DNA from 4 places in the Methylobacterium sp. 285MFTsu5.1 genome. Region 3 is predicted to be linked to each of the others. Evidence: predicted binding sites of a transcription regulator. Region 3 holds the regulator's gene; each other region holds the start of a gene.
The links. The regulator PhoB, encoded in region 3, activates phosphate uptake and scavenging genes when phosphate is short. The targets are predictions, from matches to a motif close to TGTCATNNANCTGTCAT.
Positions count from the first base shown of each region.

Region 1: H288_RS0116965 (inorganic phosphate transporter) is a predicted target of PhoB. The motif match lies at 863-879, and genes of this name have one in related genera.
Region 2: H288_RS0111100 (UDP-2,3-diacylglucosamine diphosphatase) is a predicted target of PhoB. The motif match lies at 2,225-2,241, and genes of this name have one in related genera.
Region 4: ppk2 (polyphosphate kinase 2) is a predicted target of PhoB. The motif match lies at 1,046-1,062, and genes of this name have one in related genera.

Region 1 is NZ_KB911280.1:13,165-17,422, reverse strand. Features, by position in the region: gene H288_RS0116965 (inorganic phosphate transporter) at 1-813, opposite strand, end outside; gene H288_RS0116960 (ceramide glucosyltransferase) at 1,011-2,159, shown strand; gene H288_RS0116955 (DUF1045 domain-containing protein) at 2,184-2,870, shown strand; gene H288_RS0116950 (acetyltransferase) at 2,863-3,483, shown strand; gene phnC (phosphonate ABC transporter ATP-binding protein) at 3,598-4,258, shown strand, end outside.
Region 2 is NZ_KB911274.1:198,208-202,465, forward strand. Features, by position in the region: gene H288_RS0111090 (D-2-hydroxyacid dehydrogenase) at 1-460, opposite strand, end outside; gene H288_RS0111095 (aminotransferase class V-fold PLP-dependent enzyme) at 564-1,772, opposite strand; gene H288_RS0111100 (UDP-2,3-diacylglucosamine diphosphatase) at 2,292-3,107, shown strand; gene H288_RS0111105 (glycosyltransferase family 1 protein) at 3,118-4,164, shown strand; gene H288_RS0111110 (ribonuclease HII) at 4,203-4,258, shown strand, end outside.
Region 3 is NZ_KB911282.1:61,456-65,713, reverse strand. Features, by position in the region: gene H288_RS0118900 (protein-disulfide reductase DsbD domain-containing protein) at 122-2,278, shown strand; gene phoB (phosphate regulon transcriptional regulator PhoB) at 2,458-3,153, opposite strand; gene phoU (phosphate signaling complex protein PhoU) at 3,276-3,995, opposite strand; gene pstB (phosphate ABC transporter ATP-binding protein PstB) at 4,105-4,258, opposite strand, start outside.
Region 4 is NZ_KB911270.1:511,520-515,777, reverse strand. Features, by position in the region: gene H288_RS0102630 (hypothetical protein) at 1-674, opposite strand, end outside; gene H288_RS0102625 (hypothetical protein) at 732-1,007, opposite strand; gene ppk2 (polyphosphate kinase 2) at 1,162-2,109, shown strand; gene H288_RS0102615 (hypothetical protein) at 2,188-2,436, shown strand; gene H288_RS0102605 (hypothetical protein) at 2,998-3,225, shown strand; gene H288_RS0102600 (helix-turn-helix domain-containing protein) at 3,233-4,201, opposite strand.

The DNA of each region.
Region 1 (4,258 bases), on a different contig from region 3:
ATTGCCGCCGTGGAAGAACGAGACCAGCGTGCAGGTGAGGATCAGCAGGCCGCGGATCCACGGGGGCGGCGGCGCCTCGCCCGCGGGCGCCTCGTAGAGGTCCCTGCGGCGGACCGTGACCTTCAGGGCGAGCAGCAGCAGCGCCGCGAGCACGAAGCCGCAGACCGGCGAGAACAGCAGCGCCTTGAACACGTTGAGCGCCTGGGTCCAGTCGACGCCCGCGGTGCCGTCGCCGCCGTTCATCAGCTGGTTGGCGAGGCCGACGCCGAGCACCGAGCCGATCAGCGCGTGGGACGACGAGTTCGGCAGCCCGAACGCCCAGGTCCCGAGGTTCCAGATGATGGCCGCCAGCAGCAGCGCGAAGATCATCGCGTAGCCCGCGTGCGAGCCGACGTTGAGGATCAGCTCGACCGGCAGCAGCGTGACGATCGCGTAGGCCACGGCGCCCGAGGACAGCATCACGCCGAGGAAGTTGAACACGCCCGACCAGATCACCGCGACGAGCGGCGGCATCGAGTGCGTGTAGATCACCGTGGCGACCGCGTTGGCGGTGTCGTGGAAGCCGTTCACGAACTCGAAGGCGAGGGCGATCAGCAGGGCGAGGCCGAGCAGCGCGAAGGCGCCGTAGGCCAGGGGCGCTTCCCCGACCGCGTTCATGTCCGCGATGAGGCTCAGCACCGCGTAGCCCAGGCCCGCCACGAGGACGAGCAGGAACGCCACCACCCCGCCGAGATGCATCCCGTGGTCGAGGCGCGGGCCGCCCGCCTTCCGGCCTCCCGCCGCCCCCGACGGCATCACGGCGGTATCGGACATGAACCCTCGCGCGGAATCTTTCGTGGTGAGCGGGGATTAAAACCGCGCGGTGACGGTTGGGTGACGGCCCGCGACGCCGCGCGTCGGCGAGCGTGTCCGAGAGCGTGTCCGAGAGCGTCGGGCGGCGCTGTCACACGCCTGACGCGGTCCGGCCGCTAGCGGACCGGACCGCTCGCCCGATCGCACGAGGGATCCGCATGATTGACGCCACGGTGCCGGCCCTGTCCCTCGGCGCGCTCCTGGCCGTCGTCCAGATCGGCAGCATCGCCGTCGCGGCCCGGCGCCTCGGCCGGGACCACGGCCCGTCGCGGTTCCCGGACGGCGCGCCCGTCTCCCTGGTCCGCCCCCTGCGCGGGGTCGAGGCCTACAGCGAGGAGATGCTCCTCCGCAGCGTCCGTCTCGACTACCCGTCCTACGAGCTGATCTTCTGCGTGGCCGACCCGGCCGACCCGATCGTCCCGATGGTGGAGCGCCTGATCGAGGCCCACCCGCACGTGCCCGCCCGCCTGATCCTCGGCGACGAGCGCGTCAGCGCGAACCCGAAGCTCAACAACTGCCTGCGCGGCTGGCGCGCCGCCGCCCACGACTGGGTGGTGCTCGCCGATTCCAACGTCGCCATGCCGCCGGACTACCTCCAGCGGCTGCAGGCGGCGTGGCGCGCCGATACCGGGCTCGTCTGCTCCACCCCGGCCGGCGCCCGCCCGGGCAGCTTCATGGCGGAGGTGGAGTGCGCCTTCCTGAACACCCTGCAGGCGCGCTGGCAATACGCCGCCGAGGCCTTCGGGCTGGGCTTCGCGCAGGGCAAGAGCATGCTCTGGCACAAGCCCTTCCTGGAGGCGCAGGGCGGCCTCCAGGCGCTCGCGGCCGAGATCGCCGAGGACGCGGCCGCCACCAAGCTCGTGCGTGCCGCCGGCAAGCGGGTCCACCTCGTGGCGAGCCCGTTCGAGCAGCCGCTCGGCCCGCGCGGCTTCCGGGAGGTCTGGTCGCGGCAGCTGCGCTGGGCGCGCCTGCGCCGCGTGACCTTCCCGCTGTTCTTCGCCCCCGAGATCGGCAGCGGCGTCCTGCTGCCGGCGCTCCTCGTCGCCCTCTGGGCCGGAAGCCTCGCGGGCCTCGCGGGCGCTGCCGGCCTCGCCGCCCTGTGCTATGCCGCCGAGCACCGGCTCGCGGCCCGCGCGGGCTGGCACCGCTCGCCCCGCACGCTGGCGGCCTTCCTGGCGCGCGACGCCCTGATCCCGGCGATCTGGGTCGGCGCCTGGATGCGGAGCGCCATCGTGTGGCGGGGCAATGCCATGGACGTGCGCCCCCGGCGGGCCGCCGACGCGCGCACCTACGCGCCGACGGCCTGACCGCCCGGCGATCGGAGACCCTACGTGTCGCGCCGCTACGCCCTCTACTGGCTGCCCGCCCCGGATTCGCGCCTCGAAGCCTTCGGCCGGGCGATCCTCGGCACCGACAACGTCGCCGGGCTGCCGGTGCCGCACCCGGAGGGGCTCGGTGATCTCGCTGCGGTCACGGCGGGCGCGCGGGTCTACGGGTTCCACGCCACCCTCAAGGCGCCGCTGCGCCTCGCCCCCGGCACCGGGGAGGCCGACCTCGTGGCCGCCGCCCGCGCCCTCGCGGCCGCGCACCCGCCAGTGGCGGTGGGGCCGCTCCGGGTCGCCGCCCTCGGGCCGTTCCTCGCCCTGGTGCCGGAGACACCCCCGCCGGAACTCGGGCTCCTCGCCGCCGAGTGCGTCGCCGCCCTCGACCCGTTCCGGGCGCCGCTCACGGAGGCCGAGCGCGCCAAGCGCCGGCCGGAGCGCCTCGACCCGCGCGGCCGCGCGCTCCTCGAGCGCTGGGGCTATCCCTACGTGTTCGAGGCCTTCCGCTTCCACATGACCCTGACCGACGCCCTGCCGGAGGCGGAGCGCGACCTCTGGCACCGGCGCCTGTCCGAGGCCTACGCCGCCGCGGGACCGGAGCCCCTGCGGATCGACGCCATCAGCCTCCTGACCCAGGACGGGTCGGGGCCGTTCCGGCTCCTGGCGCGCCTGCCCTTCGGAGAGGCCCGTGGTTGACCGCCCCCTCGGCCTCGAACCCGCGCTCGATCCGAGCGCCCGGGTCGTCGACAGCCGCCTCGGCCGCTACACCGAGGTCGGCGCCCGCACCCGCCTCACCGAGACGACCCTCGACGACTATTCCTACATCGGTGAGGACGGCGAGGTGATCTACACCGCGATCGGCAAGTTCTGCTCGATCGCCGCCAGCGTGCGGATCAATCCCGGCAACCACCCGATGGAGCGGGCGTCGCAGGCGCACTTCACCTACCGGGCGCGCGCCTACTGGCCGGAGGAAGCGGACGAGCCCGCCTACTTCGACCGGCGCCGGGCGAGCCCGGTGGCGATCGGCCACGATGTCTGGATCGGCCACGGCGCGGTCGTCCTGCCCGGGCGCACGATCGGCACCGGCGCGGTGGTGGGGGCGGGCGCCATCGTCACCCGCGACGTCGAGCCCTACACGATCGTCGTCGGCAATCCCGCCCGGCCGGTCCGGCGCCGCTTCCCCGAGGCCGTCGCGGACCGTCTGACCCGCTTGGCGTGGTGGGACTGGGACCACGAGCGCCTGCGCCGGGCGCTGCCGGATTTCCGCGGGCTGCCCATCGAAGCATTCCTGGAGCGCCACGAAGATTAAGTCGGCTATCGAAAAGCCGAGATGCTGCGCCGGCAAATATAATCGTTCCGAATACGTCATCCAATCGTCGTCAAACCGGCGTCTACGTGCGGCCGTTCCCCGGCGGATGGTGGCATGCTGGTTATCGAGGATCTCACGCGCCAGTACGGCGACCGACGCGCCGTCGACGGCGTGTCGCTCCGGATCGAGCCCGGCAGCTTCGTCGGGGTGATCGGCCGGTCCGGTGCCGGCAAGTCCACGCTGCTGCGCCTCATCAACCGGCTGGCGGATCCGAGTTCGGGACGCATCCTCCACGACGGCCGCGAGGTCACCACCCTGCGCGGCCGCCCGCTGCGCGAGTGGCGCACCCGCTGCGCCATGATCTTCCAGCAATTCAACCTCGTCGGCCGGCTCGACGTCATGACCAACGTGCTGATGGGGCGCCTCAGCCACGTGCCGACCCACCGCGCCCTGCTCCGGCAATGGTCCGCCGAGGACCGCGCCATGGCCCTCGCCGCCCTGGAGAGCTTCGACATGGGCGAGTTCGCCGGCCAGCGGGCCGACGGCCTGTCGGGCGGCCAGCAGCAGCGCGTCGCCATCGCCCGCGCCCTCGTGCAGGAACCCGAGATCCTGCTCGCCGACGAGCCGGTCGCCTCGCTCGACCCGCGCAACACGCGGCTCGTGATGGACGCGCTCGCCGACGTGAACCGGCGCTACGGCATCACGGTGCTGTGCAACCTGCACTCCCTCGACCTCGCCCGCGCCTACTGCGACCGCCTCGTCGGCCTCGCGGCCG
Region 2 (4,258 bases), on a different contig from region 3:
CGACGATGCCGAGCGTCGAGCCGGCGATGTCGTAGATCGGATAGTCGAAATAGCAGAACTGCTTGGACTTCGCCCAGTCGCCGCGCCGCACCGAGTTGGCGTAGGGCACGATCGCCCGGCGCAGGGCGAACATCAGCCCGACCACGTGCTCCGGCACGGTGTTGAACGCGTAGTTGCGGATGTTGACGACCGTGACCCCCTGGGCCTTGGCCTGGGCCTTGTCGACCACGTCGGTGCCGGTGGCGGCGACCGCGATCAGCTTCAGGTCGGGGAGCTGCTTCAGCGTCTCGGCCCGCATCGGGACCTTGTTGATCAGCGCGATCTCCGCGCCCTGGAGGCGGGAGACGATCTCCTCCGGCGTCCAGGTCGACTCGTGCTCGACGTATTCGTGGGGGAAATTGAACGGTCGGACCCTGGCATCGAGGGATTCACGATCCAGGAACACGATCTTCTTGGTCATAGGACCCCTCTCGTACGACGGGCGGTTTCCTCGATAGTCTTGTTCTTACTTGCGCGTCGGGGCGGGCCCGGCAACCCGGTCCCGCCCCGATCGCGTGCGCAGATCACGCCTTATGCAGCGGATTCTCGCGCAGGTAGCTGGAGGCCGCGGCGACGCCCGAGCCCGGCGTGACCTTGATGCCGCAATCGATCATGGCCATCTCGGCGCCCGCGATGGCACCCAGCAGCGACAGCTCGTTCAGGTCGCCCAGGTGACCGATGCGGAACACCTTGCCGGCGACTTTGGACAGGCCGGCGCCCAGCGAGAGGTTGTAGCGCTCGTAGGCGTGGGTGATCACCTTGGCGGCGTCGGCGCCCTCCGGCACCACGATCGCCGTGACCGTGTCGGAGTTCCACTTGGGCTCCTTGGCGCAGGGCTTGAGGCCCCAGGCCGCGACCGCCTGGCGGGTCGCCTCGGCGAGGACGTGGTGGCGGTGGTAGACGTTCTCCAGCCCCTCTTCCTTCACGACCGCCAGGGCCTCGCGCAGGCCGTAGAGCAGCGGCAGGACGGGGGTGTAGGGGAAGTAGCCGGTGGCGTTGGCGGCCAGCTGGTCCTTCCAGGCGAAGTAGGCGTGGCCGAGCCGGTCGTTGCGGCCGGTGCCGCTCTCGGCGATCTTGAGCGCCTTCGGGCTGATGCAGATCAGGCCGAGGCCGGCCGGCAGCATGAAGCCCTTCTGCGAGCCCGCGATGGCGCAGTCGACCTTCCACGCGTCCATCTCGAACGGCAGAGAGCCGATCGACGAGATGCCGTCCACGAACAGCAGAGCCGGGTGCCCGGCGGCGTCGATCGCCTTCCGCACAGCGCCGATGTCGCTGGTGACGCCGGTGGCGGTCTCGTTGTGGACGACCATGACGGCCTTGATCTTATGGTCCTTGTCGGCGCGCAGGGCCTCCTCGATCTTCTGCGGATCGGCGCCGGTGCCCCACTCCTCCTCCTGGACGACCACGTCGAGGCCGAGGCGCTGGGCCATGTCGACCCAGAGGTGGCTGAACTGGCCGTAGCGCGAGGTCAGCACCGTGTCGCCGCGGCAGAGGGTGTTGGACAGGGCCGATTCCCAGATGCCGGTGCCCGAGGACGGGAACAGGATGACCGTCCCGGCGGTCGAGCCGAACACCATCTTGGAGTCCTGCAGGAGCGGCTTCACCAGCTCGGGGAAGCTCGGCGAGCGGTGATCCTCCGACGGCACGTGCATGGCGCGCAGGACGCGCTCCGGGATGTTGGTGGGGCCCGGGATGAAGAGGTGGTTGCGACCGGGGCGCCGGGTTGCGGCCATGATGTTTCCTCCGAAAAGTCCATTGCGCGCGGGCGTGAACCCGCACCGGGTTGTCCAAGCGTCCTCAGGGAGTCGGTCCGGCGCCGTCGAGAGCGGCTCGCGCCGCACCCCCTCGAACGCCATCCTCTGCCGTGATCGGGGGGTCTCCGCGGAGCGGCAGGCGGCCTCACGCCGCTCGCGTCGCGGCGCGCCCCCGCGCGCCGGTCGCCTCCGAATTGCCGTCCCGTCCAACGGCTCCAGGGCCGTCCTCGCCGCCTTCCTGTCAAGGTCCGGCCGTGCTCGTGCCGAGCGGCCGGTTCTTGGTATTATGAGGCGGTGAAGCTCGAAAGGAAAACCGGAAAAACTTCCGGAACTTGCCAAAAAAATTTTTTGTGCGACGCAACGAAGCTACGCTCCGGTTGAGAGGCTTCGCGGCACCGCACACCGAAGTCTTTCCGCCCCGTCGGAACCCGCGTCATCAAACTGAGATCGGATCGCGCTCTGGATCCCGGCACCGTTCAGCCGCCGGGAGAGGGTGCCGTGGCCGAGGTTGAGGAGATGCCGGTCCGCGTGCGGACGCTGTTCCTGTCCGACCTGCATCTCGGCACGCGCGGCTGCCAGGCCGGCCTGCTGCTGTCGTTCCTGAAGGACTACGACGCCGACACGATCTACCTCGTCGGCGACATCGTGGACGGCTGGCAGCTGCGCTCGGGCTGGTACTGGCCGCAGGAGCACAACGACGTGGTGCAGAAGCTCCTGCGCAAGGTCCGCAAGGGCGCGCGGATCGTCTACCTGCCTGGCAACCACGACGAGTTCCTGCGCGACTACGTGGGCACGAGCTTCGGCGGCATCGAACTCGCCGAGACCGCGATCCACGAGGCGGCAGACGGCAAGCGCTACCTCGTCATCCACGGCGACCAGTTCGACATGGTCGTGCGCCACTCGCCGTGGCTCGCCCATCTGGGCGACGGCGCCTACACGCTGGCGCTCTCCCTCAACACGCTGATCAACAAGGTGCGGCGGCGGCTCGGCCTGTCCTACTGGTCGCTGTCGGCCTGGGCGAAGCTGCGCGTGAAGAACGCGGTGAGCTTCATCGGCCGCTTCGAGACGATCCTGGCCGAGGAGGCCCGCCGCCAGGGCGCCGACGGGGTGATCTGCGGCCACATCCACCACGCCGCGGACCGGCCGATCGGCGACCTGCGCTACCTCAACACCGGCGACTGGGTGGAATCCTGCACCGGGCTCGTGGAGCACTACGACGGCCGCATCGAGGTGTTGCACTACCCGAGCCTCCTGCGGGCGCGGGAGGCCGAGGTCGTGCCGCAGCCCCTGCCGGGCCGGCGCGCGGTGGCGTGAGGGCGCCGCCGTGAAGCTCCTGATCGCCAGCGACGCGTGGCACCCCCAGGTGAACGGCGTCGTGCGCTCCCTCGAGCAGATGGTCCGGCGCGCGCCCGAGCACGGCTTCGCCACGACGCTGCTGTCCGTCGCGGATTTCCGCTCGCTGCCGCTGCCGGGCTACCCGGAGATCCGCCTCGCCTATGCCGGGCGCGAGCGGGTGGCGGCGCGCTGGCGGGCCGAGCGGCCGAGCCACGTGCACATCGCCACGGAGGGGCCGGTCGGCCTCGCGGCGCGCCGGCACTGCCTCGCGCACGACCTGCCCTTCACGACGAGCTACCACACGCGCTTCCCGGAATACCTCGCCGCCCGCGCCCCGGTGCCGGAGGCGTGGTCCTACGCGTACCTGCGCCGGTTCCACGGCGCCGCCCGCGGGACGATGGTCAGCACCGCCTCGCTCCAGGGCGAGCTCGCGGCGCGGGGTTTCGGCCGGCTGATGCGCTGGACCCGGGGCGTGGACACGGAGCGGTTCCGGCCGGCCGAGCCCGGGACGCCCGTGCCGGCGGAACTCGCCGGCCTGCCGGGGCCGCTGTTCCTCTACGTCGGGCGGCTGGCGGTGGAGAAGAACGTCGCGGCCTTCCTCGCCCTCGACCTGCCCGGCACCAAGGTGGTGGTCGGCGACGGCCCGGACCGCGCGCGGCTGCAGGCGCTCGCGCCGGCGGCGCACTTCCTCGGCACCCGCACCGGCGCGGACCTCTCGGCGGTCTACGCGGCCTGCGACGTCTTCGTCTTCCCGAGCCTCACCGACACGTTCGGCATCGTGCTCCTGGAGGCCCTGGCCAGCGGCCTCCCGGTGGCGGCCTTCCCGGTGCCGGGTCCGAACGACGTCGTCGGCGGCACGCGGGTCGGCGTGCTCGACCCGGACCTGCGGGTCGCCGCGCTGGCGGCCCTGCGCCTGTCGCGCGCCGAGTGCCGGGCCGAGGCCCTGCGCCGCGGCTGGGACGTGAGCGCGCGGCAGTTCTTCGGTAACATCGTCGAGGCGCATGGGGGCGCCCGGAGCACCCGCGACGCCGCCTGACGCGTGACGGCGTCCGCGCGGAATGGCAGGAGGGCGCGATGCCGCCCGCCAAGCCACCCGCCAAGCCGCCAGCCGGATCGCCCGCCGGACCGGC
Region 3 (4,258 bases):
CCCGAACGCGGTCCGTGGTAAGACCCGACGCCATGGTAAGACCGGACGCCATGGAAACGCCCGCGCCGAGCCCGACACGCCGCGCGTGAAACCGCGACCGCCCCGCGCGCGAAGGGACAGCATGATCCGCCGCCTCGCCCTCCTGATCCTGGCCGTCGCCGCGAGCCTCTCGGCCGCCGCGGCACAGGGGTTCCGCACGCCCGCGGACCTCGTGCGCGCGAGCCTCGTGGCCGAGCCCGCCGCTGTCGCCGGCGCGCAGCCCTTCACGCTGGCGGTGCGGATGCAGGTCAAGCCCGGCTGGCACGTCTACTGGCGCAACCCGGGCGATTCCGGCTTGCCCCCGGAGGTGACCTGGACTCTGCCGGCCGGCTTCAACGCGAGCGCGATCCGCTGGCCGGCGCCGGAGCGCATCCCGATCGCGACTCTCATGAACTACGGCTACGAGGGTGAGGTCACGCTCCTCGTCCCGGTGACGCCGCCGCCGAGCCTCGACCCGGCCGACCCGGTGCGGATCCAGGCCAAGCTGACTTACCTCGTCTGCGAGACCGAGTGCGTGCCCGGCTCGGCCGATCTCGCCCTGACCCTGCCGGTCGGCAAGGCCGAGCCGGACCCGGCCAACGCCGCGCTGTTCGCGCGCGCCCGCGCCGCGCTCCCCGTGCCGGCGCTCTGGCCCCTGAGCCTGTCGAGCCAGGGCGACACCCTGCGCCTCGATTTCGTCGCGGCCGGCCTCAAGCCCGAGGCGGTCCGGAACGCCGCGTACTTCCCCTACGCCGAGACGGCGATCGACAACGCCGCCGCGCAGGTGATGAGCGTCGACGGGACCGGCCTGCACCTGACCCTCGCCCGGAGCAGCCCGACCGACCCGGTGCCCGCCGCGCTGCCCGGCGTCCTGACGGTCGAGGCGGTCGACGCCGCCGGGACCCGCCGGCTCGCCTTCGCGTACGGCGACGAGCCGGTCCTCCCGGCCGCCGCGGCGCCGGCCGCGACCGCGCCGCCCGCGACCGCGCCGGCCGCCGCCGACTTCGACGCGCTGACGCTGGCGACCGCCGCGGCCTTCGCCTTCCTCGGCGGCCTGATCCTCAATCTGATGCCCTGCGTCTTCCCGGTCCTGTCGATCAAGGTGCTCGGCCTCGTGCGGCACGCGGGCGAGGGGCCGGCTCGGCTGCGGCTCCACGGCCTCGCCTACACGGCCGGCGTCCTGGCGAGCTTCCTGGCGCTCGCCGCCGCGCTGATCGGCCTGAAGAGCGGCGGGGCCGCGATCGGCTGGGGGTTCCAGCTCCAGTCGCCCGCCATCGTGGCGGGGCTCGCCTACCTGCTGTTCGCGATGGGCCTGAGCCTCTCGGGCGCGGTCCATGTCGGAGGCCGGCTCGCCGGCCTCGGCGACGGCCTCACCCGGCGCGGCGGCCTGAGCGGCTCGTTCTTCACCGGCGTGCTCGCGACCCTGGTGGCGACGCCCTGCACGGCGCCGTTCATGGGCTCGGCGGTGGGCTTCGCGCTGACCCAGAGCGCCGGCGTGGCGCTCGCCGTCTTCGCGAGCCTCGGCCTCGGCCTCGCCCTGCCCTTCCTGCTCCTGACCCTCTGGCCGCCGGCCCTGCGGGCGCTGCCGCGGCCGGGCGCCTGGATGGAGACCCTCAAGCAGGTGCTGGCCTTCCCGGTCTACGCCACCGTGGCGTGGCTGATCTGGGTGCTGGCGCAGCAGGTCGACCCGCGCGGGCTGCTGGCGGCGCTGATCGGCCTCGTCCTCGTGGGCTTCGCCGCCTGGGCCTGGGAGCACGGCCGCGCCGCCCCGCCGCGGGCCGGCCGGGTCGCGCAGGCCGCCGCCGCGCTGGCGCTGATCGCCGTCGGGGCCCTCGCCGTCACCCTGCCCCGGGACCGCGCCGCGCCGGCCGCGCAGGCCGCCGCCGACGGGATCGAGCCGTTCACGCAGGCGCGCCTCGACGCCCTGGTCGACGCGCACCGCCCCGTCTTCGTGGACATGACCGCCGCGTGGTGCATCACCTGCGCGGTCAACGAGGCGACCTCGCTCAACACCAAGGCCGTGCGGGCCGCGATGGCCGAGCGCGGCGTGACCTACATGAAGGGCGACTGGACCAACCAGAACCCCGAGATTACCCGCCTCCTGGAGAAGCACGGGCGCAGCGGCGTCCCGCTCTACCTGCTCTATACCGGGACGGGAGAGCCCCAGGTGCTGCCGCAGATCCTCACCGAGGGGACGGTCCTGGCGGCGCTGGAGGCGGTGCCGGCCGCCTCGGGCCGGAGCGCGGCGCTGGCGCGCTGAATCCCTGGAGACCGGGACGCGCGGATCTTCGCGGGCCCGTCCCACCGTCTTTGCGAGCGGAGCGAAGCAACCCAGCAGCGCCGCGCGCATCGGCGTCCCGCCGCCCTGGGTCGCTTCGCTGCGCTCGCGATGACGGTGCGCCGGAGCGAAGTCCTATCCGGACGGCCAGTGAGGCCGCCTCAGGCCTCCAGCGAGAAGGTCTCGTCGAAGGCGTAGCCCGAGCCCCGGACCGTACGGATCGGGTCGGTCTGGCGCGGGCCGTTCAGCGCCTTGCGCAGCCGCCCGACATGGACGTCGACGGTACGCTCGTCGATGTAGACGTCGTGGCCCCACACCCCGTCGAGGAGCTGCTCGCGGGAGAAGACCCGGCCCGGCGCCAGCATCAGGAATTCCAGGAGCCGGAACTCCGTGGGGCCCAGATGCAGCTCCTCGCCGCCGCGGCGGACGCGGTGGCCGATGCGGTCGAGTTCCAGGTCGCCGGCCGCTAGCCGGTCCGAGACGTGGGCGGGCTTGGCCCGGCGCAGGAGCGCGCGGATCCGGGCGAGCAGCTCCGGGACCGAGAACGGCTTGACGATGTAGTCGTCGGCGCCCGTGCCGAGACCGCGGACGCGGTCGCCCTCCTCGCCCCGGGCGGTGAGCATAATCACCGGCAGGCGCTCGGTCTCCCGGCGCGCCCGGATCCGGCGGCACAGCTCGATCCCCGAGAGGCCGGGCAGCATCCAGTCGAGCAGGACGAGGTCCGGGATCCGCTCCGCCAGGAGCAGCTCGGCGTCGTCGCCGCGCGCCGCCGAATCCACCAGGAAGCCCTCGGCCTCCAGGTTGTAGCGGAGCAGCGTGCTCAGGGCCTCCTCGTCCTCGACGATCAGGACTTGCATGCTCACGTTCGAAGACTCGTTCTGCGGGCGGTCCCCGGATGGTGCAGGAGGCGCCGCCCCGCCTCAACCCGCACGGAGAGTGACCCCGGCCGCGCCCACAGGAAGGCGCCGGGGTCGGCGCCTCACGGCGCCTGCACGCCGTCCACGGTCGCGTAGTTCGACGCGTCGTTCTTCGGCCGGTCACCCGCCAGCGTCTCGCCCGTGGCGAGGTAGTGGATCGTCTCGGCGATGTTGGTGGTGTGGTCGCCGATGCGCTCGACGTTCTTCGCGCAGAACAGGAGATGCGTGCAGAACGAGATGTTGCGCGGATCCTCCATCATGTAGGTCAGGAGCTCGCGGAACAGGGAATTGTACAGGGCGTCGATCTCGCCGTCGCGCTCCCAGACGTCGTGGGCCGCCTGGACGTCGCGGCTCCCGTAGGCGTCGAGCACGTCCTTGAGCTGACCCTCGGCGAGGTCGCTCATGTGGCGCACGCCGAGCACGATCTTCTGGGCCGGCGCCTGGTCGGAGATCGCCACCACGCGCTTGGCGACGTTCTTGGCGAGGTCGCCGATCCGCTCCAGATCGCCGGAGACGCGGATCGCCGAGATGGTCTCGCGCAGGTCGATCGCCAGGGGCTGGCGCCGGGCGATCAGCAGCACGGCGCGCTCCTCGATGTCCCGCTGCAGCGCGTCGAGGCGCTTGTCGGCGAGGATCACCGCCTGGGCGAGCGTGTCGTCCCGGCGCACGAGGGCGTCGGTCGCCTCCGCGGTCATCTTCTCGGCGACGCCGCCCATCTCCGAGATCGAGCGACGCAGGTTCTCCAGGTCGGTGTCGTAGGAGGTGACGATATGGCCGGGCATGGCGGATCCTTCGATGGGGTCCCGGGGACGGCCCTCCGGGAGGCTTGCGGGACCCGCCGGCGCGCCGGAGACGCGAGCGGCGGTCCCGGGACCGGAGCGGCCCGGCAGACTAGCCGAAGCGGCCGGTGATGTAGTCCTGCGTGCGGCGTTCCGTCGGGTTCATGAACATCCGGTTGGTCGGACCGAACTCGACGAGCTGCCCCAGATACATGAAGGCGGTGAACTGCGAGATGCGCGCCGCCTGCTGCATGTTGTGGGTGACG
Region 4 (4,258 bases), on a different contig from region 3:
GCCGGGCTGTCGTAGCCGAGTTCCGCGTTGACGCCGATCTCGGCGAATTCGTGGAACAGGGCGTTCAATTTGCGCGGGTAGAGCGGGTCGCCGAGCTGACCGATCAGGTCGGCCGCCCGCAGCAGGCCGGCCTCGGTCCCGGTCTCGCGATGGGAATCGTCCTCGGGGACCGGGAAGCGGGTCAGCTCAATCGCCCGGATGACCCGGGACGCGTCGACGAGATCGTGCGTGCCGAAGCGCTCCTGCACGGCCAGCTTCGAGCGCTCCACGTGGTAGGGTGCCAGCGCCGCGTCAGAGGCGCCCCGGGGCAGGCTGACGGTCGTGCCCTGCGCGTCGATGACGAAGGCCTGCAGCCGGTCTCCGGCGCAGACGCCGCGCACGTAGCCGATGTCGTGGTAGAGGGCGGCCAGGATCATGTGCAGCCAGTCCTCGGGCGTGATGCCCTGCTGCAGGAAGCGGCCGCGGAGGATGTCCTGGGCGACCAGGGTGACGAGGGCCGTGTGGTCGCCGTCATGGTAGAGGGCGTCGCTCCCGACGATCCGCTCGATCGTCAGGCGCGCCGCGGCCTCGATGATCTCGGCGTAGCGCGGCTCCCGGCTGCCGAAGGTCCGCTGGTAGGTCAGGGCCAGGTGCTCGCCGAGGGCGTCGGCGAGCATCTTGGTCGCGTCGAACATGGGATCCTCGCCGTCAGCTGCGTCGGGCGGCGCCGCGCCCGGCCGGGTCGATGGAGATCACGCGGATCGCCCCCCGCGATCGACGAGCCGCTCCTCGAGATAGGCCGCCGCGTCCGCGTAGAGTTCGTAGCGGCGCAGCAGCACCGCCCGCTTCTCGGCCTTCGTCGCCGCGTCGAGCTTGGCGCGGGCCCTGTCGGCGCGGGCGCGCAGCTTCCCGGCGAGCTTCTCGAAGGCGGCATCGATGCGCGCGCCGACCTTCTCGCCCTCGGCGCGCGCCGGATCGGGGTCGTCCCGCCGGCGCTTCGGCCCGGCCCTCTTCGCTTCTCCAGCCATGACGCATCTCCGGTCGCCCCGATCGGTGGCGGAACCGTATGACGGAACGATCACGGGCGCGACATGGGATCGGCCGCCGCGGGCGCGGCGCTTTCTCAGGCGTGTCACGGAACGCTGCTCTAGGTCGGCCCCGCGACGCGCAGGAGAACCGGCGATGCGGCCCGACGACAGCTCTGCCCCGGATGCCACCTTGAATGCCAACGCGGATGCCACCCTGGAGGCGATCCGGCGTGACCTCGCCGACAGCTACGACGAGGAGCTGGAACTCGGGCTCGAGGAGGATCGCCTCGACCGGCTCGCGGCCGAGCTCGGCGGCGCGCCGCCCGATCATCTCGACCGCAAGGTCTATTTCCGCGCGCTGCTCCGGCTGCAGCACGAGCTGGTCCGGCTCCAGGACTGGGTGCAGGACCGGAAACTGCGCGTGGTCGTGCTGTTCGAGGGCCGCGACTCGGCCGGCAAGGGCGGCGTGATCAAGCGGATCACCCAGCGCCTCAATCCCCGCGTCTGCCGCGTCGCCGCCTTGCCCGCCCCGAGCGAGCGCGAGCGGACGCAATGGTATTTCCAGCGCTACGTCTCCCATCTGCCCGCCGGCGGCGAGATCGTGCTGTTCGACCGCTCCTGGTACAACCGCGCCGGCGTCGAGCGGGTCATGGGCTTCTGCACCGAGGCGGAGGTCGAGGAGTTCTTCCGGTCGGTCCCCGAATTCGAGCGCATGCTGGTGCGCTCCGGCATCGTCCTGGTAAAATACTGGTTCTCGATCACCGATGCCGAGCAGGAATTCCGCTTCCGGATGCGGATCCGCGATCCGCTCAAGCAGTGGAAGCTGTCGCCCATGGACGTCGAGTCGCGGCGCCGCTGGGAGGACTACACCCGGGCCAAGGAGGACATGCTGGCGCGGACCCATATCCCCGAGGCGCCCTGGTGGGTGGTCGAGGCGGTCGACAAGCGACGGGCCCGCCTGAACTGTATCAGCCACCTGCTCGACCAGATCCCCTACGGCAGCGTGGAGCACCCGGCGGTCCACTTGCCCGAGCGCCTGCGGCACGCGGACTACGTGCGCGGCCCGGTCCCCGCCGCGATGCTCGTTCCGGCCGCGTTCTGATCGCGGCGCGGAGACGGCGCGGGAGTCGTGATCCTGTCGCGGTGGCGCGGCTATAGCGCCGCCATGGCGAAGCGCCCCATGACTCTCGACCTGTTCACGACCCTGGATATCGTCGATGACGACGTCTCGGCCGTCGTCGACGCCTATCTGGCCGATCCCACGCCCGGTTCGGTGGCGTTCGGGGACGGCTTCCGCATCGATCCCGCGGCCGCGGTGGCCTCGCATCCCTTCGCCCGGACGCTGATCGATCAGCCCTGGGCCGATGCCGGGCTGCGCCGGGCCGCCATCCGCGCCGCCATCCTGCTGGCGGAGCCGGAGCGGGTCTGACCGGATCGGCCGCCTGTCGCGCGATATTCGTGGGGCTGGCATGCCGCTTCCATCGCGCTGGCATACCGCTGTCATGCGGCCGTCATGGGCGGGATGGCAGGTCGCCGCCACGGCGAACCTCCCGACCCTATGCCGCCACTCCGCCCGCCCGGTCCTGCCGTGGCGGGCTTTTGTATGCCCGCGGCTCGGCCATCGCGACGACGCGCGTCGGATCCTACGCCTAAAACGGTAGGTGTGCCGGCCTCCGACCACACGACGCCCGGTTGTAATCTGAGGCGGAGACGGCGCGGATGAACGGCGCGCCTTCACGGTGAACGATCGGTTTACCCAAACCGCACAATTGCGCCGACCGCCCCGATCCGGGCGCGATCGGCGGGCGTTCTACGGGCAGGTCCACCGGAGACGTGCTGACATGCTGATCCTCAACCCGATGACCGGCCAGATGGTCGAGGTGCGCGTGCCCCGGCCGAAGCCGAAGGCCGCCTGAGCGCGCCAGCTCTCCGTCCGCTTCCCCGCACGCCCGCGGCCCAGGCGGCGTGCCCCTCCAGCCCCGCACGACCAATGCTGCCGACCGATCTCGACCGACCCGCCGAACTGACCCTCTGGCCGGGCTACGCGCCGGCCCGGGTGGCCGTGTCGCACAGTTTCCCGACGCTGCGGGCCGCCCTCGCCGCCGCGGTCGCGGCGATCGACGCCGAGGATGCCAATCCCTGGATCATCACCGAGGGCGGCGACATCCTCGCTCCGGGATGGATCCGCGCGAACACCGCGGGCGCCGTCCTGCAGTAGCCGGACGTCAGCCGGCGAGCTGGTCCGCGCCGCGGTTGCGCCACCGGTACTCGCTCGGCGAGATCCCGTAGCTGTCCTTGAAGCGGCGGCTGAAATGGCTCTGGGTGCAGAAGCCGCAGCTGTAGGCCAGCTCTCCGACGGCCAGATGGGCGAAGCCGGGATCGGCGAGACGCTGCGCGGCGGTCTCCAGCCGCCGCCGCCAGATCCAGTCGGCGATGTTGCGGTCCTGCTCGCGGAACAGGGCCTGGAGGTGGCGCAGCGACACGCCGACGGCCGCCGCGAGCCGGGCGGGGTCGAGGTTCAGGTCGCCGAGATGGGCCTCGATGTGGGCCAGCGCGCGCTGGAAGATCAGGACGCCCTGGATGTTCTTGGGGGTCTCGTGCGCGAGGCGTTCCGCGATGCTCGCGACGATGAGATCGACGCCGACCGACGCCATGCGGTTCGACATGTCCGGCGTCAGGCGCTCCGCGTTGCGGACCAGTTCCTGGAAAAAGGTCGTGACCATCGACGTGCCGACTTGATCCGCGCCGATCGTGAGGCACGTGAACCGGCGCGTCGAGCCGAGGGCGCGCTCCAGGGCCGCGCGCGGCAGCTCGACGAACAGCGTCTGCGTGTCGACGTCGGAGGCCATCGTCGCCGGCCGACGGTCCATCACGACGATGTCGCCGGGATTCTGGATCGCGGTGCGGTCGTCCTGCGCGCTGAACACGCGGCCCTTGAGCGTGATGGCGACGTTCAGGGTCTCGTACTTGCCGTGCCGGCGGATCGTGTCCGGGGTCGCGACGGTGGTGACGGCGCTCTGCGTCACGCGCGTGATCAGCAGCGGCCCGACCTCCGCGGCCTCCAGCGTGCCGGTGAAAGCGTGCGCCACGGCAGGCGTAAGTTCGACCGGCACGATCCGCTCGAAGATCGTCTCACGCCAGAGGCGGAAACTGTCTTTCGGCTTGAAATCCGCCGTAGAGAACAAAGTCCTCATAGAAAATTCTTGTATTCATGCTTCGCCGCGCGCGCTCGGGAAAACGGTAGCACGCTT